2 regions of the Roseateles rivi genome follow, and region 2 is predicted to be linked to the other one. Evidence: predicted binding sites of a transcription regulator. Region 2 holds the regulator's gene; the other holds the start of a gene.
The links. The regulator FliA, encoded in region 2, starts transcription of late flagellar genes. The targets are predictions, from matches to a motif close to CTAAAGTTTNNNNNNNNNNNGCCGNTA.

Region 1: the regulator FliA is predicted to act here: its motif matches at 2,533-2,559, upstream of ACG0Z6_RS00740 (chemotaxis protein CheX).

Annotation. Positions count from the first base shown of each region.
Region 1 covers NZ_JBIGHZ010000001.1:161,761-176,853, reverse strand. The annotation lists gene metK (methionine adenosyltransferase) at 1-843, shown strand, start outside; gene ACG0Z6_RS00745 (response regulator) at 1,034-1,402, opposite strand; gene ACG0Z6_RS00740 (chemotaxis protein CheX) at 1,429-2,394, opposite strand; gene ACG0Z6_RS00735 (GGDEF domain-containing response regulator) at 2,767-3,882, shown strand; gene ACG0Z6_RS00730 (DNA glycosylase AlkZ-like family protein) at 3,936-5,051, shown strand; gene ACG0Z6_RS00725 (class I SAM-dependent methyltransferase) at 5,198-5,863, shown strand; S-adenosyl-L-homocysteine riboswitch at 6,162-6,276, shown strand; gene ahcY (adenosylhomocysteinase) at 6,366-7,802, shown strand; gene ACG0Z6_RS00715 (TlyA family RNA methyltransferase) at 7,802-8,584, shown strand; gene metF (methylenetetrahydrofolate reductase [NAD(P)H]) at 8,581-9,432, shown strand; gene ACG0Z6_RS00705 (OmpW/AlkL family protein) at 9,604-10,242, shown strand; gene pepQ (Xaa-Pro dipeptidase) at 10,359-11,711, opposite strand; gene ACG0Z6_RS00695 (5-formyltetrahydrofolate cyclo-ligase) at 11,722-12,339, opposite strand; gene ACG0Z6_RS00690 (peptide MFS transporter) at 12,426-13,928, opposite strand; gene ACG0Z6_RS00685 (DUF2917 domain-containing protein) at 13,985-14,377, opposite strand; gene ACG0Z6_RS00680 (LysR family transcriptional regulator) at 14,526-15,093, shown strand, end outside.
Region 2 covers NZ_JBIGHZ010000003.1:107,833-122,925, forward strand. The annotation lists gene ACG0Z6_RS07830 (sodium:solute symporter family protein) at 1-1,723, shown strand, start outside; gene ACG0Z6_RS07835 (sialate O-acetylesterase) at 1,734-3,674, shown strand; gene ACG0Z6_RS07840 (carbohydrate binding domain-containing protein) at 3,721-7,002, shown strand; gene ACG0Z6_RS07845 (AgaS family sugar isomerase) at 7,154-8,239, shown strand; gene ACG0Z6_RS07850 (ROK family protein) at 8,250-9,218, shown strand; gene ACG0Z6_RS07855 (D-tagatose-bisphosphate aldolase, class II, non-catalytic subunit) at 9,252-10,628, shown strand; gene agaR (transcriptional repressor AgaR) at 10,625-11,389, shown strand; gene ACG0Z6_RS07865 (RNA polymerase sigma factor FliA) at 11,404-12,117, opposite strand; gene ACG0Z6_RS07870 (MinD/ParA family ATP-binding protein) at 12,146-12,946, opposite strand; gene flhF (flagellar biosynthesis GTPase FlhF) at 12,991-14,685, opposite strand; gene flhA (flagellar biosynthesis protein FlhA) at 14,726-15,093, opposite strand, start outside.

The sequences.
Region 1 (15,093 bases), on a different contig from region 2:
GATCACCTCAACACCGGGGCGGGCGACCAAGGCCTGATGTTCGGCTACGCCTGCGATGAGACGCCCGAGCTCATGCCCGCGCCCATCTACTACGCACATCGCCTGGTGGAGCGGCAAGCCCAGCTGCGCAAAGACGGCCGCCTGCCCTTCCTGCGCCCGGACGCCAAGAGCCAGGTGACCATGCGCTATGTGGACGGCAAGCCCCACAGCATCGACACCGTGGTGCTGTCCACCCAGCACGCCCCGGAGATGAGCCTGGGCGACAAGATGAAGCCCGAGTTCTACGAGGCGGTGATCGAAGAGATCATCAAGCCCGTGCTGCCCAAGGACTGGCTGACCGCCGACACCAAGTACCTCATCAACCCCACGGGGCGCTTCGTCATCGGTGGCCCGCAGGGCGATTGCGGCCTGACCGGGCGCAAGATCATCGTCGACACCTACGGCGGCGCCTGCCCGCACGGCGGTGGTGCCTTCTCGGGCAAGGACCCGACAAAGGTGGACCGCTCGGCCGCCTACGCCGCTCGCTACGTGGCCAAGAACATCGTGGCTGCGGGTCTGGCCAAGCAATGCCAAATCCAGGTGGCCTACGCCATCGGCGTGGCGCGCCCCATGAACGTGACGGTTTACACCGAAGGCACGGGTGTCATCCCTGACGAGCAAATCGCTCAGCTGGTGGAGCAGCACTTCGACCTGCGGCCCAAGGGCATCATCCAGATGCTGGACCTGCTGCGCCCCATCTACAGCAAGACGGCAGCCTACGGCCACTTCGGCCGCGAAGAGCCCGAGTTCACCTGGGAGCGTACGGACAAAGCCCAGGCGCTGCGTGCAGCGGCCGGGCTGTAAAGCACGGCCTTCGCGTCAGCGAAGCCTGGGCTTTGGGGCGCAGTTCATAGCCGCGCAGCGGATGTGAACGAAGACCACAAGGCTGCAATGCTGCGTGCAGCGGCCGGGCTGTAAAGCACGGCCTTCGCGTCAGCGAAGCCTAAGTAAAAAGCCACCGCACACGCGGTGGCTTTTTTCATGGGCGCAGCACTCAGAGGCCGCAGAACTTTTTGAAGGGGCCCAGCACCAAATCGCCGTTGAAGGGTTTGACGATCCAGCCCGTCACACCAATGGCTTTGCCGCGTGCGCGCAGCTCAGCGTTGGCCTCGGTGGTGAGCATGACGATGCGCACGTCTTGATTGCCCATTTCGGTGCGGATTTTCTCCGCCATGGTCAGCCCGTCCATATTGGGCATATTCACGTCTGACACCACCAGGCGGATGGCGGGGTCGGCGCGCAGCTGCGCCAGCCCGTCGCGCCCATCGCAGGCCAGCACGACCTCAAAGCCGTGCTTGCTCAAGTAGCGCCCCACCACATCGCGCATGGTGCTGGAATCGTCGACAACCAAAACATGTGCCATAGAAAGTCTCCTCCGTTGCGCACCACTCAGAACAGTTCCAACACGCCGGTTGAGCCGCCTTGAGGGGATGTGCGCATGAATTCTGTGTATTGGTCGGGCGACCAAAGTAGGTTGAAGATAAAGCGCTGCACGATCCACAAGGGCTCGGCCGATTTGCGCTGCTGGTCGCTCAACCGATAGCGCACGCACAGCTGCGGGTCCGTGGTGCCAAAGCTGATGTATTTGTGCGCGTGGTTGATCACGATGGGCACCTGGGTTTGCTGGTTGGCAAAGGCCTGCGGCGGGATGTAGCGATTTTTGAAAGCACCCCAAATCAGGTTGGTGCATTCGCCCAGCAGGTTGTTGATCTCGCGAAAGCTCAAGTCACCACCAATGCCCTCCATGCTCATCCCCTGCAGCACGCCTTGGCGCAGCGCGCTTTCTTCGGTTTGCAGCATCATGAAGCCGCGGCACCAGGTGCTTTCGATGGGAATGAGGGTGGAGACTTCGCCATAGATGATGCGGTCGTGCACCACATAGGGCGGGTCGGCCTGCACCTCGGCGTTGGGGAACATGGCCAGCAAGGCCTCTTGCGTCAGGGCCACGATGCCCTCCACCAGCTCGGCGGGGTAGCGCACGATGAAGATGGATTTGTCGACGATGCCACGCAGCGCGTCCATATCGCCGCTTTGCCACTCGTACTGCACCGAGGCTTGCTCTTCGTCGTTCAAGGCACGGCTGTCACTGCGGCGCAGCACGATGGGCAGCTCGGGCCGCTGGCGGTGAATGCGCTGGGCCAAGTTGAAGGCCGTACCGTCGTCCACAGGCAGATCCTGAGCCAACAGCACACCCGCCAGGTCCTTGTGCTGAGCCAGGGTGGCCAAAGCATCATGAGCGCTGCGCAGCAGAGGCATCAGCCCCACCGAGCGACAAAACTCCGACAAAGGGCGGTACTGAGCCGGATCGTGGTCCAGCAGCAGCACCTTGGCTTCGAGTTGCGTGGTATCGCTCATAGGGGTGTATTCCGTACGGCCTGGGTGGATGCAGCATGCCAGCCCAACAGCTGGGCTGGCGCGGTGCATCGGCACAGACTCCAGGACGAATTCACATCGCCCTCGAGTTCCTGAGCCAAACGCCCGCAACCCAAGTCATATCGGACGCTCGCGACGGGACTAAAGCCTCCTATTCAAGGGGTGCCTCCCATATTCAGTGTCCAGCCTGAACTACCGAAATAGACAGCACAAGCGCGTGCCAGCTGCGCGGCACAGAAACCAAGCATGGGGAGGAGCCCACCCCGCCTCAGGCCTTGGTTGCAGGCCAACGCGCGAACTCCGTAAGTGCGCCAACTCGAGCGCGCCACCTGAAATCATTGATGAGGGATGTTCATGTTTGATCTACCTGCCCGAGAGTCTTTGCCTCCCCAAGGTGCCTGCGCCGAGCCACCGCTACACCCGAGCGAGACGGCTGGCGTCAGCGCCTCACCGTCCGCCGAAGCCGCCCTGCCCTCGCTGCGCGTGCTGGTGGTGGACGACCAAGCCAGCTTGCGCGCCTTGCTCAAGGCCCAACTCTCGGCAGCGGGGCACGAGGTGACCTTGGCCGACGGTGGCGCCCAGGCGCTGGACGCCTTCAAGCGCTACCGCCCCGACGTGGTCTTGCTCGACGTTCACATGCCTGTCCATGACGGCTACTGGGTGGCCGCGCGGCTGCGTGAAATTGAACAGGAGCGCGGCGCCTGGACGCCCATCATCTTTCTCTCCGCTCTGGGGCAAGACCACGACTTGCAAAAAGGCATTGCCTGCGGCGGAGACGACTACCTGATCAAACCCGTCTCCTTGGTGGTGCTCAAGTCCAAGCTGCGCGCCATGCAACGCATACGGCTGTTGCAAGGTCAGCTCCTGACGGTGTCTGACGAACTGCGCCGCTCCAACGCCAAGCTCCTGCGCTTGTCGATGGAGGATGGACTGACCGGGCTGGTCAACCGCCGCACGCTCGACGAGCGCCTGCGCCATGAGGTGCTGGAAGTGCAGCGCACGGGCCGACCACTATCGCTGCTGCTGTGCGACATCGACCACTTCAAAAACTACAACGACACGCTGGGCCACCAGGCAGGCGACGAGTGCCTGCGCCAAGTGGCGCGCTACCTGCTCACCTCCTGCCTGCGTCCCAACGATCTGGCCGCACGCTACGGCGGTGAAGAATTTGCCCTGGTGCTGCCCAACACCCCGCACGGCGGCGCCCTGGCCTGGGCTCATGCGCTGCGCAAAACGCTGGCCGACACACCGCTGGAGCACCCAGCTTCGCCGGTGGCGCCGCATGTCACGCTCAGCTGCGGGGTGACCACTTTGCGCGCCGACCAATCAGCCTCGCCCGAGCTGCTGCTGCAGCGGGCCGACGAAGCCCTCTACCACGCCAAAGAATTGGGCCGCAACCGCTACTACAGCGCAGACTTGCAGCGGGACGGCTTGACCTTGGGAGAGCAGGAACTGGCACGCTTTGATTGAACCCGGTGTAGTCCCCAAGGGGGAGCACACAAGGGCTCGCCGATACTGTATGCATGAACAGTTGCCCATGCCTTGAACTGGAAACACTTCGCCGCTACGCCCTGGCGCGCAGCCTGTTTGCCCCCACCACACTGCCCCAGGCGCTGGCACGGCTGGGCTTTGTGCAGGCCGACCCGCTGCGCGCCCCGGCGCGCGCGCAAGACCTCATCCTCTACCAGCGTGTGCGCCACTACCGCGCCGGGCAGCTGGAGCAGCACTACCCCCGTCTGGCCGTGGCCGAGGACTTTTTCGTCAACTACGGCTTTGTCGTCCCGCAGCTGCAAGCCCTCATGCACCCGCGCCAGCCGCGCAAGGTGTGGAGCGCCGAACATGCCGCGCTGGCCCAGGAGGTGCTCGCCCATGTGCAGCACGCTGGCAGCGCCCACCCCAAGGACGTGGACGCCGCACTTCAGCATGGCCGTGTCAGCAACTGGTTTGGCGGCAGCAGCCGCCTGAGCACCGAGCTGCTCGATGCCCTGCACTACCGCGGCGCCCTGCGCGTGGTGCGGCGCGATGCAGGCACGCGCGTCTACGCCCCCGCACCGCCCTGGCCTGGCGTGGCTGAGCCTCAACAGGCCATGGACCAGCTGCTGGACGCCGTGGTGGCACTCTACGCCCCGCTGACGCGGCGCAGCCTGGGCCAGCTGCTGAGCCACCTCGGCGGCGGCGCCCCGCAGTGGGAGCACCTGCGCAGCGCCACCCTCAAGCGCGCCCTGCAGCGCCTGCCCAGCGCAGAAGTGGCCGGGCAGCAATGGTTCTGGCCCGTGGGCGAAGCACCGCGCGCCCTGGCGCGGCGTTGGCGCGGGGCCCAGCGCGTGCGCTTGCTCGCACCTTTTGACCCGGTGGTGTGGGACCGCCAACGCTTTGAACTCTTCTGGGGCTGGGCCTACCGCTTCGAGGCCTACACCCCCGCCGCACAGCGCCAGCGCGGCCACTACGCCCTGCCGCTGCTGTGGGGCGAGGAGGTCATCGGCTGGGGCAATCTGCGTGTGCAAGACGGCCGCCTGCACGCGCAGCTGGGCTATGTCAGCGGCCAAGCCCCGCGCACACCGGGCTACGCCGCCGCCCTGCAGCAAGAGCTGGCCGGCATGGCGGTATTTTTGGGCGCCACATCAATCGCAACGTGCTGACCCCCAAGGCCAAAGCCAGCTGTATGCGCGTCTGCGCGAAAGTCATGGGTAGGGAAGAGGACCGAGCGCGTCTCATCGGTATAGATGAACTTAGGCGCTCACCAACACAGGCGCAAAGGTCTGCGTCCTTAGCATGCAAGCCCCTGTTGAAAGAAGCCATGCCTGACACTTATACCCCCCGTTTCGACTTCAACGCCAAGGTCCAGGATTGCGGTCGCGAGCCCGGCGTGCATGACTACGATCGCGCCGCTCAGGCTATCGACTGGCCCTTGGTCGACTACTCCCACTGCCCTGAAACACCGGACCAGCTGGCCTTGAACGCATGGTTGGTGCGCCAGCCCTTGGCGGGCAAGCGCGTGCTGCACATTGGCTGCGGAAACTCCTCAGTGGCCCGGCTTTGCGGCCAAGCAGTGCAGGTGCTGGGCGTTACGGTCGCGCCGCAAGAGCTCGCACACGCGCAAAGCCAGCAACTACCTAATTACACGGCGGTACTGTGCAACAAACACAGTCTGGAATTCGCCCAGCAAATGCGCGAACAGCAATTCGACATCGTGCTCGACAACAACATAGCCAGCTTTGCCTGCTGCCAGCGACACCTGGAGCGTTACATGCAAGCGCTGTGCGATCTACTGGCCCCCGACGGGCTGATCCTCACCCATTGGCTGGGCATGCAATGGACGCTAGATGTGGGTGTCGACGATGTCGAGACTGTATGGAAGCTTGACGCCGACAAGCTACAACGCCTTGCCGCCGCCTTTGGCCTGGGAGCGCAACGCGAGGGTGATGTATTTGTTCTACAGAAGGGAACTTGAGGTAAACCTCTGGCGCCCCTGGGCTAGGTCCCTTCGTCTCTAACCCGTGCCGCATGTCTACCGTATCTGGCCGCATCTCGTCGATCAAGAGTCGGTTACGAGCATGTTGTTGGATGTTGCAGGGGGCACCATCGACGCGTCTCAAGAGGGCACCGGTGGTGGTCGCGCATTGGGCTGTCCACGGACCCTTCGCTCAGTGCCGCAGCTCCTGACCATACCGACAAATAGCCTTACAAGCGCGGCGTTTGCCTCGCATTTTTGAGCCACGGCCTGACAGCCTGGCTTTAGAATCGGCCCCTGTTTCGAGGAGCGTTGCAACTGCGGCCATGGTGGCCCGGCCAGGCTCGAAACCGCCGCTACTCCGATGCCCGCAGCTGGTGCATCGGCGGCCCATGCAACTGCGCTCACCCGTTGACCCTTGGTGGCCGGGTGAGACTTTGTCTGAAGACATCGGCTCTGCCCGAACCACCAGCGTCAACGCTTCTGCCCCGAAGGAGCTTGTATGAACGCTGCCACGCACACGCTGTCGCCCGACCAGTTCGCCATCAAAGACCTCACGCTGGCCGAATGGGGCCGCAAAGAGCTCAACATCGCCGAGCACGAAATGCCCGCGCTCATGGCCATCCGCCGTGAGTACGCCGCCAGCCAGCCGCTCAAGGGCGCGCGCGTGGCCGGCAGCCTGCACATGACCATCCAGACCGCCGTGCTGGTCGAAACCCTGCAAGCCCTGGGTGCCGAAGTGCGCTGGGCCTCCTGCAACATCTACTCCACCCAAGACCACGCCGCGGCAGCCCTGGTGGCACGCGGCACGCCCGTGTTCGCCTACAAGGGCGAAACGCTGGAAGACTACTGGGACTACACGCACCGCATTTTTGAATTCGGCGCCAAGGGCGCTGCGGGCGAAGGCCCCAACATGATTCTGGACGATGGCGGCGACGCCACGCTGCTCATGCACCTGGGCCAGAAGGCTGAGAAAGACCTCTCCGTGCTGGCCAACCCCGCCAGCGAAGAAGAGCGCGTGCTGTTTGCCGCCATCAAGGCCAAGGTTGCACAAGACCCCACCTGGTACACGCGCAAGAGCGCCGAGATCATCGGCGTGACCGAAGAGACCACCACCGGTGTGCACCGCCTCAAAGAGATGTCGGCCAAGGGCCAGCTGCTGTTCCGCGCCATCAACGTCAACGACTCGGTGACCAAGAGCAAGTTCGACAACCTCTACGGCTGCCGTGAATCGCTGGTGGACGGCATCAAGCGCGCCACCGACGTGATGGTGGCGGGCAAGATCGCCGTGGTGGCGGGCTATGGCGATGTGGGCAAGGGCTCGGCCCAGGCGCTGCGCGCGCTCTCGGCCCAGGTGTGGGTGACCGAGATCGACCCCATCTGCGCGCTGCAAGCCGCCATGGAAGGCTACCGCGTGGTGACCATGGAGTACGCCGCCGACAAGGCCGACATTTTTGTGACCGCCACGGGCAACAAAAACGTCATCACCTACGAGCACATGGCCAAGATGAAGGACCAGTCCATCGTCTGCAACATCGGCCACTTCGACAACGAAATCGACGTTGCCGCGCTCGAAGCCAAGTGCCGCTGGGAAGAGATCAAGCCCCAGGTCGACCACGTCATCTTCCCCACGGGTCGGCGCATCATCCTGCTGGCCAAGGGCCGCTTGGTGAACCTGGGCTGTGGCACCGGCCACCCCAGCTATGTGATGAGCTCCAGCTTTGCCAACCAGACCATCGCCCAGATCGAGCTGTTTGCGCACAAGGACGCCTATGACATCGGCCAGGTCTACGTGCTGCCAAAGCACCTGGATGAGAAGGTGGCGCGTCTGCAGCTGACGCTGCTCAACGCCCAGCTCACCGAGCTGAGCGAAGAGCAGGCCGCCTACATCGGCGTGCCCAAGCAAGGCCCTTACAAGGCCGACAGCTACCGCTACTGATGCGCGCCGACCAACGCCTCCTGGCGCTGCAGCTCGCCCCCTCGCGCTCGGCCGCCCAGCGGCTCATCGAGCGCGGGGTGGTGCTGCGCGCCTCGGGCAGCGTGGTCAAAAAAGCCGGCGAAGACGTGCCCGAGCACGAGCTGCTGCAAGTCACCGACGCGGCGGAGCTGCGCTACGTCTCGCGCGGTGGCCTCAAGCTCGAAGGCGCGCTGGCGCACACGGGCCTGGCCGTGGCCGGGCTCACGGTGCTGGACATCGGGCAAAGCACCGGTGGCTTCACCGACTGCCTGCTGCAACACGGCGCCGCGCAGGTGGTGGGCGTGGATGTGGGCCATGCGCAGCTGCACACGCGGCTGCGCAGCGATGAGCGCGTCACCGCGCTCGAAGGCCTGCACGTGCGCCAGCTCAGCGGCTCGGCACTGGCACAGCACGCGCCGGCGGGCGGCTTTGCGCTGATCGTGGGCGATATGAGCTTTATCTCCATGGTCGGCGCCTTCGCCCATCTGGCGCCTTGGCTGGCGCCTCAGGGCCAAGTCTTGCTGCTGATCAAACCTCAGTTCGAGCTCGGCCCCCAGGCGCTGGGCAAGGGCGGTTTGGTCAAAGACCCAGCGCTCTACCCCCAGCTGCAAGCACGCACGCTGGAGGCCGCGCAAGCCCAGGGCTGGACGGTTGAGGACTACTTCAGCAGCAGCATTGCCGGGGGCGACGGCAACCAGGAATTCTTTTTGTGGGCGCGCCCAAGCCAGCACGCCCCCACCCGCACAGGAACCACAAAGACATGAGCACCACCCCCACCGGGAGCACCCCCGTCAGCTTTGAGTTCTTCCCCCCCAACACCCCCGTGGGCGCGGACAAGCTGCGCACCGTGGTGCAGGAGCTCAGCGCCGTCTCGCCCCAGTACTTCAGCGTCACCTACGGCGCGGGCGGGGCCACGCGTGAGAAAACCCTGGCCACGGTCAGCGCCATTGCGGCCACCGGGCACGAGGCCGCACCGCACCTCTCCTGCGTGGGCTCCACGCGCGAAGGGCTGGCCGAGATCCTGGCCACCTACCGCGCGCAAAACATCCGCCGCGTGGTGGCCTTGCGTGGCGACTTGCCCAGCGGCACCGCCACCGCGGGCGAGTTCCGCTACGCCGCCGAGCTGGTGCGCTTCATCCGCGAAACGCAGGGTCAGGACTGGCATATCGAAGTGGCCGCCTACCCCGAGTACCACCCCCAGCAGCGCTATGCCGCACGCGACTTGCAGCACTTCGCTGACAAGATGCAGGCCGGGGCCAATGGCGCCATCACGCAGTTCTTCTTCAACCCCGACGCCTACTTCCACTTCGTCGACGAAGCGCGGCGCCTGGGCGTCACCCAGCCCATCGTGCCGGGCATCATGCCCTTTCACAACTACGCACGCATTGCGCAGTTCGCGGCGCGCGACGGCATTGAAATCCCGCGCTGGGTGGCCCTGAAGATGGAAGGCTATATGGACGACACCGCCAGCATCCGTGCCTTTGGCCTGGATGTGGTGGCGCGGCTGTGCGAGCGCCTGATTGCCGGGGGCGCACCGGGCCTGCACTTCTACACCTTGAACCAAAGCCAGCTCGCACTGGAGCTGTGCCGCCGCCTAGGCCTGGCGGGCTGAAGACGCAAGCGCGGGCTGTGGCGCTCAAGCCGCAGCCCTGGCGCTTTGCTTGAGCCACATCAACACGCGCCAGCAGCCCGGGATAACCCGCGGTCCACTTTGAGATGGCTCAAATGCGGGCCACGGTGCGCGGGTTGCAATGCCTCCATCCCAACACCGATGGAGTGATTCATGAAAAAGACCCCGCTGATCGCCGCTGCTGTTCTGAGCCTGATCGCTGGCGCTGCCGCCGCCCAACAAGCCGGTGACATCGTGGTTCGCGCTCGCGCTGTGCACCTGGATTCGGCCAACGGCAACAACGCCCAGCTGACCAACACCCTGGCCTCGCTCAAGGCGGGCAAGGCCTCGATCAACGACAAGTGGCTGCCCGAGGTGGACATCAGCTACTTCTTCAGCCCCAACCTGGCCGCTGAGCTGATCCTGACCTACCCGCAAAAGCAAACCCTGTCCATCGACGGCCTGGGCAAGGTGGGCAGCTTCAAGCACCTGCCCCCGACCCTGACCCTGCAGTACCACTTCCTGCCCAACCAGACCTTCCGTCCCTATGTGGGCGCTGGCCTGAACTTCACCCACATCTCCAGCGTGAAGTTCGACGCCAATGTCTCCGCGCTGAACCTGAACCTGAAGCGTCAGAGCTACGGCCTCGCGTTCCAAGTCGGTTTTGACGTGGCACTGGACAAGAACTGGCTGCTGAACGTGGACCTGAAGAAGGTGCAAATCGGCACCACCGTGAGCGCTGGCGGCACCGACGTGGGCAAGTTCAAGGTCGACCCGCTGCTGCTGGGCGTGGGCGTGGGCTACCGCTTCTGATTTTCCTTCCCAGCCACTGCTAGAGCCGCCCCAAGGGGCGGCCGCAGTTCAAAAGGCTTTGGGCCGTGTGCGGCACCTGTTGAGGTGTGGCCCACGGCCGTTTTGCTTTTGGGGCCTCAGCCCAGCGCGGCAAAAGCGTCGCGGCTGAGGTTTTCCGGCGCGCCCTGGGCACGGCACACCACATCGTCTTCGATGCGAATGCCGCCAAAAGGCAGGAGCTGCTCGACCCGGGCCCAGTCCACCGCCGCCCCGGCGCTGCTGGCACGCAGCTGGCGCAGCAAGGTGGGGATGAAGTAGAGCCCCGGCTCGATGGTCACGCACATGCCCGGCAGGAGGTCGCGCGTCAGGCGCAGGTAGCGGTGGCCCGCGGGTTTGTCGCGCGTGCCGCCTTGCTCGCTGGCCAGAAAGCCGCCCGCGTCATGCACCTGCAAACCCAGCAGGTGGCCGATGCCATGCGGGAAGAAGGCGCTGGTGACTTGCTGCGCCAGCATGGCTTCCTCGCTCATGCGCACCAGACCTTGCTCGCGCAGGATGCGCGCAATGTGGCGGTGCGTGCTGAGGTGGATGTCGCGGTAGTCGCAGCCCGCGCGCACCTCGTCCACCAGCGCGAGCTGGGCCTGCTCCATGGCCGCCAGCAGGGCCTCGAAGGCCTCAGCCTGCGCGCCGCCAAAGCTCCAGGTGCGGGTGATGTCCGAGGCGTAGCCATGCACTTGCGCGCCTGCGTCCACCAGGAGGCTGCGGGGCTGGGTCGGGCGCGTGCTGTCCTGGTACTGGTAGTGCAGCACCGCGGCGTGTTCGTTGATGCCCACGATGTTGCCGTAGGGCAAGTCGCGGTCGGTGTGGCCGCTGGCCACCAGATAGGCGCGGTGAATCTCGGCCTCTGAGCCGCCGCCCAGAAACGCCTCGCGCGCGGCCAGGTGCGCGCGTGCCGCCAGCCGCGAGGCCTGGCGCAGGCTTTGCAGCTCGTAATCGGTTTTGACCGCGCGCTGCCAGTGCAGGCTGTCCAGCAGCGGCTGCGGGTTGTTGGGCACCAGGTGCTGCAGCGCCGCGTCGGCCTCGCCCACAATCGCCAGGCCCTGGGCGCTGGCGGGCAGGTGCTGCAGCGCTTGCTCGGGCGCGCTGATGATGCGCAGCTCAAACTGCTCCACCCAAAAGCCAGTGGGTGGCGCGGGCGGCACATGCCAGTAGTCGTCGGGCTGGTAATACACCAGCAGCGGCTTGTGCCCCGGGCGCACCAGCAACCAGCTGTCGGGGTGGGCGCACAGCGGCGCCCAGGCCTTGAAATGCGGGTTGGGCTGGAAGAGGTAGGGCCGGTCGTCCAAGAAGCCGTACTTCTCCACGCCCGAGGCGATCAGCAAAGCCTCATGGCCGCTGAGGCTCAGGGCACGTTCGGCGCGCTGCTGCAGCTCGGCCACATGGCGGCGGTGCAGCTCGTCCCAGGCGGGGCTGGCGTTGGCGGTGTCTTTCATCACTTCACACTCAAACAGAAGGGTTGTCCCAGGCGACCCCGGCCTCGGTGAGCATGGCATCGAGCCGGACGTCGTTGGGTTGATGGCGCAGCAGCGGCAAAAAGCCCTGCTGGTAGCCCAGCCCCGCCACCACCGGGCGCGGCTGGATTTGCGTGATGGTACGCAGCATGAAGCCCCCGCCATAGCCCAGGCGCAGGCCCGCCGGGCCATAGCCCAGGCAGGGCAGCAGCAGCAGCTCGGGCTCGAAAGCCTCGGTGTCTTTGGGCTTGGGAATGCCCATGGCGTCTTCTTCCATGGGGCAGCCGGGGTACCAGACGTGAAAGCGCAGCCGCCCGTGCTCGCGGTCCACCACCGGCAGCCCGATGCGCCGCTGCGCGTCGACCTCGCTCCAACGGTAGAGCGCGGGCAGCGGGTCGAACTCGCCCTTGATGGGCCAGTAGGCCGCAATGCGCTGCTCCTTGCGCGCCACCAGCCACACGCGCAGCACCTGCTGCAGCTGCTCGGCGGCTTGCAAGCGGTGCGGCATGTCCAGCCGCTGCTGGGTCAATTGGGCACGCAGCAGGGCCCTGTCCTCCAATCCACTTCCCACGTCTGGCTCCACAAATGTTGTTGGCTCGGGTCCGTCCATTGTGCGCCGCAACGTGCAGCCCCCACGGCAGTGAAACACCGGCGGCGCAACACCCGTGGAGCCCTCCCCGCCGCGGGGGTGCAGACTCAGCGCGAGGCCTGAGGCGCGGGCGCGTCGATGAGCCGGCGCAGGAAGGGCACCAGCAAGGCCAGCGCCAGCGCCATCACCAGCGCCCCGCTGCCCAGCTGCGTGAAGAGCTGGCTGTAAGCCGGGTTGGTGACCAGCGCGGCCGCGCCCTCGGCGCCCTCGGGTGTGGCCACCACGCTGGAGAAGTCGGCCGCGAACAGCGAGGCCAGGCCCGAGACCAACATCCAGCTGCCCATCATCACGCCCTGGTATTGGCGCGGCGCCAGGCGGCCAATCATGGCGTAGCCAATGGGCGAGATCAGCAGCTCGCCCAGAGACTGCAGCACATAGCTCAGCGCCAGCCAGCCAAAGTCCACCCGGCCCTGCGTGTCAGCCAGCGCAATGCCTGCGGGCAGGGCCAAAAAGCCCAGGCCCATGAGCAGCAGCGAGGCCGCGAACTGCTGCGGCACGTCCACCGGCCAGCCGCGCTCGCGCAGCCGCATGAAGGCGTGCGCCAGCGCCGGGCCACACAGCACGATGACGATGGTGTTGATGTTCTGCACCCACTGCGGCGCCACGGCCATGCCCGCAATCTCCATGCGCACATTGCCCACGGCAAACAGCTGCAGCCCGCTGGGCGCCATTTGGTAGAGCGACCAAAACACCAGCGAGCCCGCCGTCAGCACCAGATAGGCCCACATGCGCCGCCGCTCGGCCGCCACAGGGTGGCGCAGCGTGAGCACCACCAGCGCCACGGCCACCGCCGCGCCCACGAGCTTGAACATCTGCCCGGTGTCGCTGGGGTGGTGCAACAACCACCACAGCAGCGGCACCAGCGCCAGCACAATCGCCCAGCCCGCCACAAAACGCAGGCGGAACTGGCCAGGCGTGACGCCCAGCAGCGGCGTGTCGCGGTCGGCCAGGGTGCGCCAAAACGCCATCGACAGCGCAATCGACGCCAAGCCGCCCAAGGTGGCAAAGATGAACAGCGCGCTGTAGCGCTGACTCAGCTGGAAGTAGCCCGCCACCGCAAAGCCCACGAAGAAGCCCAGGTTCATGCCGGCGTAGTTCCACATGAAGGCGGTTTCGCGGCGCTGGTCTTCAGGCGCAAAACGCTGCGTCAGCATCATGTTCAGGCAGGTGACGTTGAGCCCGCTGCCGGTGAGAAACAGCGCCAGGCCCCAGTACAAATCCTCCAGCCCGCCGCGCGCAATCAAGGCGCAGCCCAGCACCTGCAGCACCATGCCCCCCACAAAGAGGTTGCGGTTGCTCAGCAGCCGCCCGCCCAGATAGCCCCCAAAGAGGTGCAAGCCGTAGTTGAAGGCACCAAACACGCCCATCATCAGCGCCGCCTGCGCGTTGCTAAAGCCCATGCGCTGCGTGGCGTAGAGCACCAGGCTGGAATACAGCACGGCGTAAGCCAAAGTGGCAAACACCTGCACAAAAAACAAAACGGCCGAGCCGTCAGGAATGCGTGCCAGCACAGACGCGGCGGCACGAGGCGGGGTGGGGGCAGAAGTCAAGATGCAGCTCCAGACGGGCCGCCGCCCCAGCGGCGGGCGGCCCCAAGCGCGGCATCTTAGTCGGTGGCTGGGCGCCAGCGCCCCAGCTTGCCCACCCTCCAACCCATGGGGCGCTGCACCGGCCTGGGGCACATCTGCACCCGCACCTGCGGCGGCACCAGCAGCTCAAAGCGCGCGGGCCGCAGCGCCTCCACCACCACCACCAGGCCCGGGGGCAAGTCCAGGATGTCGCCCGGCCCCATGGCCCAGTCCGGCGCCGCGCCGTCCATCACCGTCGGGGTGATCCACAACCGCCCCGCCACCACCCGCACCCGCAGGCCCTGCGCCCCCACCGTGTGGCGCAGCAACTGCGCCTGCGCCAGCTCCCACCAAGCCCCGCCCGCGTCCTCCCGGCTCAACACCGGGGCCAGCAGCACGCCGTTGATCCATGTAAAAAATACATTGGTCACCACACCCTCCTGTGTCCGCAAGATTGCGCCAATTGCCGTCAAATCGACACTCAACGACAAAACATCACGGCAACTTCAAACGGATACTAGGGATTGCGCGGGGCGCACGTCCAATGAATGCGGCAGCCTGGATTGATAGCATCTGCGCATGAATCAGCACCTCCGCACCCGCCCGCTCACGCTGAACACCCTGCGGGCCTTCGAAGCCGTGGCGCGGCTGCTGAACTTCCGCGCCGCCGCCGAAGAGCTGCACCTGACCCAGTCCGCCGTGAGCCGCCAAATCCAGTCCCTGGAGCAGGAACTCGGCGTGCCCCTGTTCGTGCGCGGCACACGCCATGTGGCCCTGACCAAAGACGGCCAGCTGCTGCACACCCAAGTGCAGCCCCTGCTGCACCGGCTCGACACCACCGTTCACCACATCCGCCGCCGCAGCACGCGGCGCATCATCAACCTCAGCACCTTCGCCTCGTTTGCCTCGCTGTGGCTCATCCCGCGCCTGGAAGCCTTCCAGCGCATCCACCCCGACGTGGACATCCGCATCTCCGCCAACGACAGCCTGGACGACATGGAAGGCGGCGAACTTGACCTGGCCTTGCGCTACATCGCCAGCGGCCGCCTGCCCGCCGGCAGCATCGCCCTCTTTGGCGAAGTGCTCACCCCCGTGTGCAGCCCCTGGCTGCTGGACCAAGCCCAGCGCGGCCAAATTCCGCCCCTGC
Region 2 (15,093 bases):
TGGGCGCCATGCCGGGAAAAGCGTGGGTGAGTTTTTCATTGCGGGCCGCTCCCTGGGCTGGTTCATGGCAGGCACCTCCATGGTGGCCACCACGTTTTCGTCAGACACCCCGCTGTTCGTCGCGGGCGCGGTGCGCCAGGATGGCATTTACGCCAACTGGATTTGGTGGAGCAGCGCGCTCGCTACCCTGGCGTCGATCTTCTTCTTCGCCAACCTGTGGCGGCGCTCGGAAGTGACCACTGAGGTGGAATTGATCCACCTGCGTTACACGCGCAGCCCGGCCTCCAATGCGCTGCGCCTGTTCAAAGCGGTGCTCGATGGCGTGGTGATCAACGCCATGATCATGGCCTCGGTCACCTTCGCCGCCATGAAAGTGGCCACGGCCATCATGGGCCTGTCCAGCACGCCGCAGTTCACCCTGCCGCTGCTGGGTAGCGTGACGCCGGTGATGCTGGTCATCGCCGTGCTGGGCACGGTGGCCGTGGCGTATTCCACCGTCACGGGTTTCAATGGCGTGGTCTATTCGGACGCCATGCAGTTCGGCCTGGCCATGCTGGGCGCGATGGTGCTGGCGGTGGTGACCTGGCTGGACGTCACACAGCAAGGGCCGTTTGCCGAAGTGGTGTTGGCCGCCGCTCACGACAAGCCCAAGCTGCTGCACATCTTTCCGGAGGTGGAGGCCTCGCTGCCCTTTGCCACCTTTGTGATCCTCATCACCGTGTCCTGGCTGCCGCTGGCTCCCGGCACGGGCTACTTTTTGCAGCGGGTGCTGGCCTCCAAAACCGAGCGCGATGCCGTGCTGGGCTTTTCCTGGTTTGCCTTTTGCCACTACGTGCTGCGCAGCTGGCCGTGGATTTTGGTGGGCGCGGCCTCGGTGGTCTATTTCCCCGCGCTGACCGATGCCGAAAGCAGCTATCCGCTGATGATCAACCACATGCTGCCCTGGGGCCTCAAGGGCTTGATGGTGGCCTCGCTGCTGGCGGCGTTCATGAGCTGCATCACCAGCCAGCTGAACTGGGGCAGCTCCTACATCGTCAACGACATTTACAAGCCCTATGTGGCCCCCGGCAAAGCCGAGCGGCACTATGTTCGGGCTGCGCGCCTGTCCATGCTGGGCCTGGCGCTGGTGACCGCACTCATCATCCCCAGCCTGCAAAGCATTTTGGGGGTCTACAAATACCTGGGCGTGGTGGCCACGGGCTCGGCGGTGGCCTTGATTGGCCGCTGGTACTGGTGGCGCATCAATGTGTGGAGCGAGATCACCGGGGCCGTATCCGGCGTGGTGGTGGGCAGCCTCTTGTTTGTGATCTGCCCCGACAGCCCGGGGCAAGACCTGTTTGCCATCCGCCTGCTGCTGAACCTGCTGATCTGCTCCGTGCTGACCTTGGCCGTGGCCTATTTCAGCAGCCCCGCAGAGCCAGATGCCCAGTGCCAGGCCTTTTACAAGCAGGTTCGCCCGCCAGGGCCAGGCTGGGAGCGCGTGCGGCGCATGCCAGGCATGCCCGCCTCGCCCGACCACTTGCGGGGCGCCGCAGGCCGTTGGGTGGCCGCGGCAGCCCTGCTGTACGGCGCCTTGCTGTTTCCAGGCTTTGCCCTGCTGGGCCAATGGCCCGCGGCTGCGGCCTGGCTGGCGCTGGCGGGCCTGGGCGGCTTCACCCTGTGGCGGCTACACACCGCGCCCCGAGTGCCCGCGCCTGGGCACGTCACCGAACCTTCCCACTGAAAGGACGACCATGAAATTCAAAGCCTGGATGCATGCGCTGGCGACCTCGCGGCGCTGGCCCTTGATGCTGGCCGGAGCGCTGGGTGGCCTACTGACCGCTGGGGCGGCGTGGTCGGGCACGGATTGGGACATTCCCAGCGACAAGACGAAGTTCCACGTCTTCATCATCGGCGGGCAATCCAACGCCTCGGGCGTGGCCCCACTGGAGGCGGGTGATACCAACCCCGTGCCGCATGTGCTGCGCATCCCCACGGTGGGCAACCTCGCCTGGGGGGCCGCCGCCCACCCCTTGCACAACCGGCTCAGCTCCGACCAATTCGGGCTGGGTTTGGATTTCGCCCGGCAATACATGAAGACCCACCCCGGCGTCACTGTGGGGCTCATTCCCGTGGCTTGGGGCGGCGCGCCGATTTCGTATTTCGCCAAGGGCTCGGTCACCTATCAAGACATCATCACCAAAGTGAACTTCGCCAAGCAATCCGGCGTGCTCAAGGGCATGCTGTGGCAGCAGGGCGAAAGCGACACCGTGTACCAAAGCCTGGCGGACGCCTATGAAGCCGCGCTGCACACCTTGATCAGCAACATCCGCGCCGACACCGGCGAGCCCAACCTGCCCTTTGTGGCCGGAGAAGTGGGCTCGTTCTACGGCGCGCCGGACGACCCCGAGCACCTGCCCAATATCAGCCGGATTCGCACGCTGCGAGGCATCTTTGCGACCCTGCCCAGCAAGGTGTCTTACACCGCCTTCGTCAGCAGCGCGGAGCTAGGCCACATCGGTGACCACGTCCATTTCAACCGCGCCAGCCTCATCACTTTGGGCCAGCGCCATGCCGACGCCCTGGCTACAGCCAAGTCCCAGCGGCCCGCGATGATCACGCCGTCGAGCATTTCCCTGCAGGCCAGCCACGAGCTCAACCACAACGGCAGCTACTATGCGGTGAGCCACCTCATCGATGGCAGCGGCCTGAGCAGCAGCGCCAGCGTGACCAACGCCGGCACCGTCACTCACAGCTCCAGCTTGGCCAACACCTGGTGCACCCTGGAGCAGACCTTTCCCAACTACGTGAGCTCCAGCGCCAACCCGAACCCGGTGTTGGTTGCCACGCTGCCCACGCTCTCCAACATCCAAGCCTTGGTGACTTGGGGCTATGGCGACGGCGGCCCGGGCAGTGGCAATTCGGCGGCGAAATTCCTGGTGGAGTTTTCCTCCGACCAAGGGCAGACCTATCCGCTGTCCGAAACCGTCAGCACCACACATTTGCTGCAAAGCGCCTCCCAGACGCTGCAATTTCGCCGCAGCTATCTGGCCAGCCACATCCGGGTGACCGTGCTGGCCAATGCTGCCGGTCTGGGCCATGGCGGCTCTGGCGGCGACCGCCACTGCATGAGCGAGCTGCGCTTTGTGGGCTACGCCAGCCAAGCCAACGCCAGCTACAGCGTCATCAAACCCAGCAGCATTTCCCAAGATGTGGGCAGCTCAGAGTTTCCGCTGATCAACATCATCAACGCCAGCGGCCTGAACGCCGAGCCCACGGTGGGCGGCCTCAATGGCAGCAGTCATGTGCTGGATGGCGCCAATGTCTGGGCCACTTGGTACAGCCCACCGCAGTACTTTGACGGCAGCAATCCGAATCCCCGCATGACCCTGACCCTGCCCAGCGCGCAAACCCTGGAGGGCTTGATTCTGTGGGGCTACGGTGGCATTGCCAACGCGGCCACCAATTTCGATTTGGAGTTCTCCGCCAACGGCGGCACGACCTGGTCCTCGAGGGTCACGGTCAACACCACATCGGAGCTGGGTTTGGCCTGCGAGGTACTGAGCTTTCCGGCCGTGCGTGCCAATGCGGTTCGCATGACGGTGCATGGCAATGCCCGCTTGCGTTCGCAGGGCAGCCAACTTGGCGGTGACCGCGTGGGCATCAGCGAAATCCGCTTTCTGGGACGGCCTTGAAGGCCCTGGGCACATCGCGCCCATCCACTCTTTTAGGAGACATCTCATGACGTCCATTCGCACCCACCTGGCCGGCACCTTGGTCGGCCTCGGCATCTGCGGCATCGGGCTGCCCGTCGCGTTGGCGCAATCCGCAGGGCAAGGCCAAGTCTCGGTGTACGCCAACGATCTGATCACTGACTCCGGCTTTGAATCCGGCGCGTTGACGGCGTACAAAAACAGCGCCTATGCAGTCATTTCAACCGACGCCTATTCGGGCGGCCGATCCGCCAAGCTGGCGCGTAGCGGGGGCTGGGCTTCGGTGTCTCAACCTGTGACCGGGCTGGTGCCGGGTGCCGCCTACACCGCGGTGGTCATGGCCAAAACCAGCGATGCGGCCATGCCCCTGTACTTCACCTCCTCCCAGTCGCCCAACGGCCCGGATGACACGATCACCATGGCCAGCAACAGCTGGCGAACGATGTCGGTGGATTTCACGGCTTCGTTTGCCAACGAAGGGAAGTCCTACGTCTATTGCTCGGTCTATGGCACGGCCACGGGGGCGGGCTATTGCGATGACATGCATGTCTACCGTGTGACGCCGCTGCCCGTGGCCGACTCCGGCTTTGAAACCGGCACGCTGAACCTCTGGACTTACTCGGCCGGTGCCGAGATCGACAGCAGCATCAAACACAGTGGCAACTATGCGGCCAAGATCAGATCTGGGGCGCTGGGTTGGGTTTCAGCCGGCATGGCCGTCAAGCCGCGCACCAGCTATATCGCCACGGCATGGCTGCGCACGGGCGGAACGGCCACTGTGGCACTGGAGGCCAGCCTGACCCAATCCAGCGGCTGGATTTCCAGCCCCGCCCTGGCCAGCCCAAAGGCCGGTGAATGGTTCAAGCAAACCATCACCTTCACCACCGGCGACAGTGACGACAACCTGCACCTGTACTGCGGCAACAGCCAGCTGGGGGGGGATGTTTGGTGTGACGACTTTCAGCTGCGGGAGCTGGTGCCCAACCACCAGTCCGGCTCCGCCTCGGTTCAAAGCGCAGCTTTGACGCTCAAAGCCGGGCACCTGTCGCTTGGCGTGGACGCCAGCGGCACGGTGGTCAATCTGGTGGACCAACGCAGCAAGCTCAACTATGTCGCGCCGGGTAAAACCGCGCCCTTGATCAGCCTGGTGATTGACGGCAAACGCGTGGCCCCAAGCAGCGTGGCACGCCACGCCACCGATCCTGAGGTTTGGGTGTTTTCCAACGCCGAATACGACTACGTTGTCCACGTTCGGGTGCATGAAAAAACCGGCTACGCCAAGCTGACCTTGGAGTATTACCGTGCGTCGCGGGGCGACGTTCAAACCGTACTCTGGGGCCCACTGGCCAGCACCATCAAGGGTCGGGTTGGCGATGCCGTGGGCCATGTGCAAGAGGGCAACTTCACCCTGGGGCTCAAGCCATTGAACGCCAAGACTGAAGCCGGTTGGCCCAGCGATCAAACCGACGTGGTCGGGTTTGCCGACATCGTGCACCCCATCTTCTTGCAGACCTACCACGCCTGGGCTTACCAGGCGGCCCAGGAAACCACCTGGGGTTCGGTCCTGCGCGCCTTCACGGTGGACTACACCAAGCCGCGCACCCGCACCGTCTTTTGGCCTCAGTACCCCGAATGGGGGCCTCCGAGCACGCGCCAAATCCCTCTGGACGTTGACAACGCCAATGGCGATATCTTGTACTCCACCATCGCCCTGTACGGGGCCGACAGCGATTCGGTGATGACCACCTTGTCGACTATTGCCAAAAACGAGGGCCTACCCTATCTGACCCTCAATGGGCAGTGGCACAAGGTGGCCAGTGGCCGCTCAGACTCGCACCTGGTCTTCTTTGATTTGGGCCAGTCCACCATGGACACGGCAGTGCGAGTCGCCAAAGACATGGGGCTGAGCCGCGTTTACTCACTCAACGGTGCCAGCGGCCCATGGCAGAGCAATGGCAGTTACGAATTCAATTCGCAGTTTGGCAGCAGTGACAGCGCGGCGGCCACCATCATTGCCGGCGCCAATGCCCAAGGTGTGAGTGTTGGCATGCACACGCTGTCCAACTTTATCGACAACCATGACCCGCTGGTCACCTCCTCACCACCCAGCCCTGACCTGGCCATCGGCCCGCGCGCCAGCCTGACGCGGCCGCTGAATGCCAGCAGCACCACGCTGTACGTCACCGACAACAATTTGCTTGATCCAAATTTCCGCGGCAAGCGCCTGCGCGTCGGCAATGAGTTGCTGGACGTCACCGGCAGCACACTGAAACTGGGCAACGAGATTCAGATCTCAGGCGTCACCCGAGGGGCCTTCGGCTCCACGGCCGCCAGCCATGCGGCGAACACCCAAGTCTCGCGACTGCTGGTGAACGAGTACGGCGGCTTCTCGGGCCAGCTGGCATTGAATGAATCGATCGGGCGGCGCATTGCCAACCTCTACAACCAGGCCAAGGTCGGCTACCACAGCTTTGACGGCCTGGAAGAAGCCGGCGCGACCGGCTATGGCGCGCGGGGCTTTGCCTACCACGTGAACCGTGGCTTTGTGGGCAATCTCGCCAGCAAGGACGGCGTGCTCACCGAGGCCAGCCAGCTCAATACCGGCATTTGGGACGCCATCACCCGCATCAGCTGGGGTGAGGTGGGCAAAACCTCCCCCGAGCAGCGCGTGCGCAACCGGCTCTTCTACACCGCCAACCTCATGCCCAATATGCTGGGTTGGATCTCGTTTGACAGAAACCTGACCCTGCCCACGCTGGAGCAAGTCCAGGCCGAGGCGGCTGGTGCCGATGCCGGCATCGGCTACCAAACCTGGGTGGCCAATGTGGGCGACAGCAGCTGGAGCAACTGGCCGGTATTTTTTGCCGCGGTGAAAGAGTGGGAAGCCGCCCGCCATAGCAATGCCTTCAGCCCCTGGCAAAAGGCCGAGTTCCTGGACCTGAACAAGTTCTGGAAGCTGAGCAAGATCACCTCAGGCAGCCAATGGAAGCTGCGGCAAATTCAAGCCAATGGCACGGCCGCAGGCGCTGAAGTGACGGTCTCTGCCCCCGCCGCCATGGTCAGCAACAGCCCACTGCCCAGCGCCAAGGTGGGTGCGTTTTACCAAACCACCCTGCGGGCCAACACGCCGCTGATCTCCGCATGGGCCGTCAGCGCGGGATCGCTGCCCCCTGGGCTGAGCTTGAACAAAGACACCGGCGGCCTGATGGGCACCCCCAGCACGGCGGGCAGCTACAGCTTCACGGTGACGGCCACCCTGCCCAACGCCACCACACAGCCCACGCGCAACTTGACCCTTGTGGTGCAGTGACAAGCCTCCCCCCCTGCAAGCAGGGGGCCTTTGATGAACTTCAGTGTTGAAACTCGGCGCAATGTCTTTGCCTATTCTTTCTCGAACCGCCGCGCAGTGGCAGGCTGCACAAGGCAAGCACACGGCCCAAGAAATACATCAACAGCCACACTTGTGGCGCGAACTCAGCCTGACGCTAGAGCAAGCCTGGTCAGCCATCGAGCAGTTTTTGACGCCTTGGCTGAGCACCCGCCAGGCCCTGGTGTTGCTCACCGGCGCGGGCAGCTCGGCTTTCATCGGCGAGGTCTTGGCCGATGAGGCAAACCGCAACTGGCCCTGCGAGGTGCGCGCCGTGGCCACCACCAGCTTGCTCACGCACCCGCACGCTCACCTGCAGGCCGATCGACCCACGCTCTTGTTGTCCTTCGCCCGCAGCGGCAACAGCCCGGAGAGCAGCGCGGCCGTGGCCCTGGTGCGCGCGCTGGTGCGCCAAAGCGGCTTTGTCAATATCACCTGCAACCCCGAGGGCGCGCTGTACCGCGAGGGCCTGGGGCGCGACGACACGCTGAACCTGTTGATGCCGAAGGGGAGCTGCGACCAGGGCTTTGCCATGACCAGCAGCTTCAGCTGCATGCTGCTGGCCGCGCAGCTGATCCTGAGTCCGCTGCCGTGGACCGATCAACAACAAGCCTTGGCCATGGCAGCAACGCAAGCGGCGTCGGTGTTGAGTACCACCGCGCAGGCGGTGGCTCATTTGGCCCACTGGGCCCAAAGCAGCTCACCGCGCCTGGTGGTGCTGGGTGACGGGCCGATGCTGGGGCTGGCACGGGAGGCAGCACTCAAGATGTTGGAGCTCACCGCCGGGGGCGTGGTGGCGCTGTGCGACACCACCCTGGGCTTTCGCCACGGCCCCAAAGCGGTGCTCCATGCCAACACCCTGGTGTTGGTTCTCAGCAGTGGGCAGCCCGACGTGCGGCGCTACCAGCAAGACCTGGTCAATGAATTGAGGCGCGATGGCGTCGCCGGCAAGGTGATAGTGGTGGGGCCGCAGCTGGCCGACCACCCGCCCGTGGACATCCCTTTGCCCGGCCTCCCCCACGGCGAGCTCTGGCAGGGTCTGCTGGCCTTGTTGGTGGCCCAAGCCCTGGCGCTGCACAGCGCGGTGGCCCTGGGCTGTACGCCCGACAACCCCTTCCCCGAAGGACGCGTCAACCGCGTGGTGCAGGGCGTGACCATTTACCCCATGGCGCAGGCCTGAGGTGCTGGGCATGACACACCACACCCTCTTGGGCATGGATGTTGGCGGCAGCAAAGTCGAACTGGTGGCCTACGCCTGCCTGCCCGACATCAACGCACCGCGCCAGCCTCGCATGACGGCGCTGTTTCGCAAGCGCATTCCCACACCCCATGCCGACTTGGATGAATTTGTGCAGGCCATGGTGCAGTTGGTGCAAGAGGCCGAGGCCCAACTGGACCAGCAGGGCTGCGCATTGGGGATCGGGCTGCCAGGCGTCAGAGACCCCAACAGCGAGCTGCAGCGCTGCGCCAATTTGCCGGGACTCAATGGCCAGCCCGTCCGCGAAGCGCTGGTGCAGGCCCTGGGGCGCAGCGGCCCCCTGCGCCGCCCCATGGTGTTTGGCAACGACTGCCAGTGTTTTGCGCTGTCCGAAGCCCTAAGCGGCGCGGCCGCCAGCGCGCCCAGCATGGTGGGCATCATCCTGGGCACCGGGGCAGGTGCTGGCATTTGCCATCACGGGCGGCTTCACTCTGGCGCGCATGCCATGGCCGGCGAGTGGGGCCACACCAGCTTGCCCGCCCGCCTGGTGGAGCGCTACCAACTGCCCACCCTGACTTGCGGCTGCGGCCTGAGCGGCTGCATGGAGACCTTGGTGTCTGGGCCTGGCATCCAGCGCTTGCACCGCCACTTGGGCGGCGCGGGTTGGAGCGCCTCAGACATCGCCACGGCCAGCCTCAACGGTGATGCCACGGCGAAGACCACGCTGGACTGCTTCATCGATTTGCTGGCCTATGGCCTGGCCCAGTGGACGCTCATGGTGGCCCCTGACGCCATCGTGCTCGGCGGCGGGCTGTCCAAGCTGAAGCTGCTGTACGAGGCGCTGCCCCAGGCCATGCGCACGCACCTTTTCCCTGAAACCTGCCCGCCGCAGGTGCTGCCCCCGCGCTTTGGCGACGCGGGGGGCACCCGTGGTGCCGCACTGCTGGCCCTGAACCCCTGAGCACAGCTTGGCCTTGAGCACGCCAAATGAACCATGAACACTTCTGAATCCCTTCTCCTTTCGGTACTGGGCCAACACCGGGCAGGCCAACACCTGGGTCTGTTCAGTGTGTGCTGTGCCCACGACGCGGTGCTGCACGCCGCCCTGGCCCATGCCCATGCCCACGGCTATCCCTTGCTGATTGAAGCCACCTCCAACCAGGTGGACCAATTCGGTGGCTACACCGGCATGCAGCCTCGCGACTTCCATGCCCATGTGCACATGCTGGCAGCGCGCCAAGGCCTGAACCCGCGCCAGCTCATCCTGGGCGGGGACCACCTGGGCCCCAACGCCTGGCAGCACCTGGATGCCGCCACCGCCATGGCCCATGCCCGCGTGCTGGTGGCCGCATATGTGCAGGCGGGTTTCGAAAAGATCCACCTCGACTGCAGCATGCGCTGCGCCGACGACCCCGATCGCCTCAGCGATGAGGTGGCCGCACAGCGCGCGGCCGACCTGTGCGCCGCGGCCGAAGCGGCCCGCGCCCAAGCGCCCCGAGGTGCACCCGCGCCGGTGTACGTCATTGGCACCGAGGTGCCGCCCCCCGGCGGCGAGCGCGGCGCCACGGCGGCGCCCCTGCAGGTAACCACGCCTGAGGCAGCGCGGCGTACCGTGGCCCAGCACGAGCTCGCCTTTGCCCGCCTGGGGCTGCAAGGCGTGTGGCCTCGCGTGGTGGCCCTGGTGGTGCAACCCGGTGTGGATTTCGACCCCAGCCATGTGCACCACTACCAAGCCCAGGCCGCGAAGCCCTTGGCGCAACTGGTCGAGCCATCGCTTGCAACGCTCGGTGGTTGGGGCCACTTGCTGTACGAAGCCCATTCGACGGACTACCAAACCGAAGCCGCCCTGCAAGCCCTGGTGCGCGATCACTTTGCGGTACTCAAGGTGGGGCCAGCCCTCACCTTTGCATGGCGCGAAGCACTGTTCGCCTTGGCTGCCATTGAGAACACCTTGCGCGCCGGGCAAAGCACCTCGCGCCTGGTGGAGGTGCTAGAAGCCTGCATGCTGCGCGAACCCCGCCACTGGCAATCGCACTATGGCAGCTGCCCCCAGCAGCAATACATGCTGCGCCACTACGCCTACAGCGACCGCTGCCGCTACTACTGGGGCCAACCCGAGCTGCAGGCCGCACAAGCCACTCTGATGGCCCATCTGGAACACTGCGACCTGCCCCTGCCGCTGCTCAGCCAACATCTGCCCGCACAATATGAAGCGGTGATGCAAGGCCAGCTGGCACCGCGCGCCAACGTCCTGCTCACCCACCACATTCAGCGTGTGTTGGACCGTTATGCCAGGGCCTGTGGGTTGATGACGGCCAGCGGCCTGGATTCCCGCCTTTCGACATTCGATGCGCAAGCTGCCACGTCATGAGCTCCATCCAAGAACGACGAGAGAGCCTGCTGAAGTTTTTGAGTGCTCGCGGGGACAGCAGGGTCTCCGATTTGGTGAAGCGTCTGGGTGTGTCCGCCGTGACGGTTCGCCACGATCTGAACTTCTTCGAAGAACAGGGGCTCGTCACCCGAAAGCATGGCTGGGTCACGCTCAATCCCTTGGATTCGATCGAAGACATTCGCGAGAAGTCTCACCTCAACCCCTCACTGAAGGAGCGCATTGGCGCGCGCGCGGCGCAAATGGTTAAGCCCGGTGACAACATCCTCATTGACTCAGGAACCACCACCCACCGCCTGGCCGGTCACCTCAAAAACGCCCAGAACCTCACGGTGATGAGCAATGGCTTGAACATCGTCAATGAGCTGGCGCAGGCGCCGGGGGTGCAAATCATTTCGACGGGCGGGCTGCTGCGTTCGCCGTCGCTGACGTTTCAAGGTGCGCAGGCCTATGCCAGTCTGGACGCCTATAGCTTTGACACCCTGTTTTTGGGCGTTGACGGCTTTGATCTGGACTTCGGCATCACCACCCATAGCGTGCTGGAGGCAGATATGAATCGCAAAATGGTGGAGCGCTCACGGCGCACGGTGGTCTTGGCCGACTCCAGCAAATTCGGCCGCATGAGCCTGCACCGCGTGGTGGGGCTGGAGAGAGTGCACGTGGTGGTGACCGACGCTGGCGTCCCCGAGGCTTACCGCCTGGGGCTGCTGCACCAGGGCATTACGCTGATCGTGGTGGACTGAAGCGGGCGCGCCGTTCACCACTCCCGCAGTTTCACGCGCAGCCGCGCAATGGCTTGGCTGTGGAGCTGGCAAATGCGCGATTCGGTGACCTTCAGCACGGCCGCAATCTCTTTGAGATTCATGTCGTGCTCGTAGTACATGCTCATCACAAATTGCTCGCGTTCGGGCAGGTTTTTGATGGCGTCCACCAAGGCCTGGCGCATGCGGTGGTCTTGCAGCTGCGCCAGGGGGTTGGCTTGTTCGTCGCTGACGTGACGGTCGAGGTAGTCGTCGCCGCCCTCATCGCCCGAAATGTCCTCCAGGTACACCAGCTGGGTGCCGCGCACTTTGGAGAGCATTTCCTGGTAGTCGCTCAAGCTCAGGCCCATCTCGGCAGCGATTTCCGATTCCTGCGGTGCGCGCCCCAGCTGCTGCTCGAGCTTGTGCACCGCGGCTTCGATGGAGCGCTGCTGGCGGCGGTTGCCACGGCTCATCCAGTCTGAGCCGCGCAGCTCGTCGAGCATGGCGCCGCGAATGCGCTGGGTGGCGAAGGTTTCAAACTGCACGCCCTGCGAGACATCAAAGCGAGACAGCGCGTCGGTCAAGCCGATCAAGCCGACTTGGATCAAGTCATCCAGCTCCACATTGGCAGGCAGTTTGGCAATCATTTGATGGGCCAACCGGCGCACGAGTGGGCTGTATTGGCGGATCAGCGATGACTGGTCGAGTTGTCCCTTGGCGGTATACATCGTCGTCTCCATCAATTTCCCAATGGCTTTAGTGTGAGGAGCGGCCCAGGGCCACGCTGCCCAGCGCTGTGACATTCACGCGCGGCCGCAGGGGCTGAGCGTGAGCGGCCGCTTCCAATCCCACCGCAGGGGCTGTGGCGTGCAAAAGCTCGCGCGCCAGCTGCCTCAGCGGCTCCTCCAGGGGGGCGTTGGTGTTTTGGCGTGGGTCCATGCAGGCCCAGTCGCGCAACACCGCGCCAAGAAATCCGTCGCCGCAGCTGCTGAGCTGCTCGGCAATGCGCTGCGCCAGGCGCAGCTGGGGCGAGCAAGCCAGCAGCAGGCTGTAGACCATCACGCCGGCGCGCTGGCTCAGCCACTTCATGCCTGCATAGGCGTGAGTGACGCTTTGCACATCGGTGTCGGCCAGCAGCACGGGGCGCACCTCGCGCTGCGCCAGCAGCCGTGCCAGCTCTGCAGCGCTGGCGTGCAGCACCAGGACTTGGCACTGTGGCGCCGCGTCGGCCAGCAGCTCCACCAAGCGCGCGGCCGAGCCGTGGGCGTTGATGTAGCGCATGGGCAGGCCGCGTGCAGCCAAGTAGGACACGCGGGGCGACAGCGGCTCGATGCACGAGGCCAGGTCCACCGCGGCCAGCTCGGGCGCTTCGGGCGAGAGCTCACCGGCGTCCACCACCAGGGTGCGCAGACCCAGTTCAGAGAAAGCGGCGCACAAACCTTCCAACAGCGCACCGCTGCCCAGCACATGGGGGTTGCTGACCACAGGGATGACGCGCATCTGGCGCGAGGCAAAGAGCTGGCGCAGCCCGGCGGCCTGGTCGTGCGGGGGGGGCATGGTGGGAGGTCCTTGGCGCATGGGGGGTGTGGGTGTGAACGTGCTCAGTAAGCGCCAAAGGCGGAACTGACGGCCTGCGCCGGGCCGGCGGCGAAGATGAGGTTGACGTCCGAGCTGTCCATGCGCCAGGCGCTGGGGCCGGTGGGACGCAGCGCGCGCTGCACCAGGGCTTGGGCGGAGAGGCGGTGCCAGTCTTCGGGCACGCGCTGGCCATTGGCCACAGCCAGCACGCGCAGGCGGTGGCGGATCATGGTGTCCAGCGCGGGGCCGAGCTTGACGGCTTCGTCGATCTTGGACAGCACCACGCCTTGCGCCTCGTTGGCGCGCCAGGCGGCCACCACGTCCTCGATGGTCTCGCCCTGCTGCGCGGCGTTGACCAGCAAGAGGCGGCGGATGCTGGCGTGGCCCAACATGTCCAGCAGCTCTTGGGTGCGGGTGTCGCGCTGCGCGGTACCGGCGGTGTCGATGAGCACCATCTTCTTGCCCGCCAGCAGCTCCAGCAAATCTTCCAGCGAAGCGCGGTCGTGTGCAGTGTGCACAGGCACGCCCAGGATGCGGCCATAGGCGCGCAGCTGCTCGTGCGCGCCGACCCGGTAGGCGTCCAGCGTGATGAGGCCCAGCTGCGAAGCGCCATGCTTGGTGGCAAAGGCCGCGGCGAGCTTGGCCGTGGTGGTGGTCTTGCCCACGCCCGTGGAGCCGATGAGGGCGAACACGCCCCCTTGGTCTTCCAGCGGCGCTTGGTCTTCGGCGGTGAGCACATTGCGGGACAGCACATTGGCGGCCCAGGCGATCCACTGCGCTTCTTCGGTCAGTTCAGCCGGGCAGGCGTCGGTGAGCTTGCGCACCAGGGCGGGCGAAAAGCCCGCCTCCAGCAAGCGCCAAGTCAAGCGCGCCTGGGTGGGTTGGCGCTGCATTTTCTCGATGAAGGCCAGCGCGCCAAAGCGCTGCTCGATGAGGCCCTTCATGGAGCGCAGCTCCTGCATCATGTCTTCTTGCTCGCCAACACGGCCGCCCAGGCTGGGCTCGTGCAACAGGGGCTCTTGCAGGCGGATTTCGTCGCGCAGCACGGGCGGGTGGCGCGGCGCGGCAGCGGCCACACGGGGCGCGGCAACGGCGGGCTTGGGCTGTGCTTCAGCGCGGGGCTTGGCGGCTGGCGCGGCAGTGGGCTGGGCGCTGCTGCGGGCGCCAAGCACCTGCATGGCGGCATCAGCGCGCTGGCGCCGCAGCTGCTCCAGCGTGGCCACATCCTGTGCGGGGGTGCTGTGCTGAGGCTCGGAGCTGAGCACGGGGTCGGTGCGGCCTTGTTGTTCAGCCTGGCGGCGGCGCAGCATGCGTTCGCGCACATAGTCCTGGAAGGACAGCGTGCTCATGGACAGGGTTTGCACGTCCTGGTTCACGCTCTGGCTGGTGCTGGGGCTGTTGTTGGCGCTGGGCGCGGCAGCGCTGCTGGCCGGAGCCATGCGTGCAGCAATGCGCTCGGTCAGGCGGGACTTGATGCTTTGGCGCTCCTGCGCAGGCTGGGCCGGTGCGGCAGCGGGTGCGACTGGGCGGGCGCTGACGCGCGGCGCACTGGCGGCCACGCGCTCGATTTGCGACATGCTGTCGGGCGCCATGGCCAGCACTTCCACCCCTTCCGGGCAGGGTTTGGTGGAGAGCACGACAGCGTCCTCGCCGAAGGCTTGACGCACCAGCGTGAGGGCCTCGCGGGTGCTTGGGGCGGTAAAGCGCTTGACGTTCATGCTGCCTCCTGGGCTGCGCCTGCAATCGGGGGCTTAGCGCTCATGCCGCGCCTCCGATGATGGAGCCGATGCGAATGGTGTGAGTCTCGGGAATCTCGCTGTGCCCCAGCACCTTCAGGCGCGGCGCGGCACGTTTGAGCAGGCGCGCCAGCGGGGCACGAATCAAATCGGGCACCAGCAAGCAGGCGGGCACGCCACGGTCTTCCTGGGCTTGGGCGGTTTCGGCGGCGCTGCGGGCCAGCGTGTCGGCCACGCCGGGGTCCAGTGCCGCACCATGGGGCGAATTCAAGGCCTGGGTGACCATGCGCTCGAGCTCGGGCTCCAGAGCAATCACGTCCAGCTCCTTCACCGGGCCGTAGATTTGTTGCACGATGGCCGGGGCCAGGTGCACGCGCACACGCCGCGCCA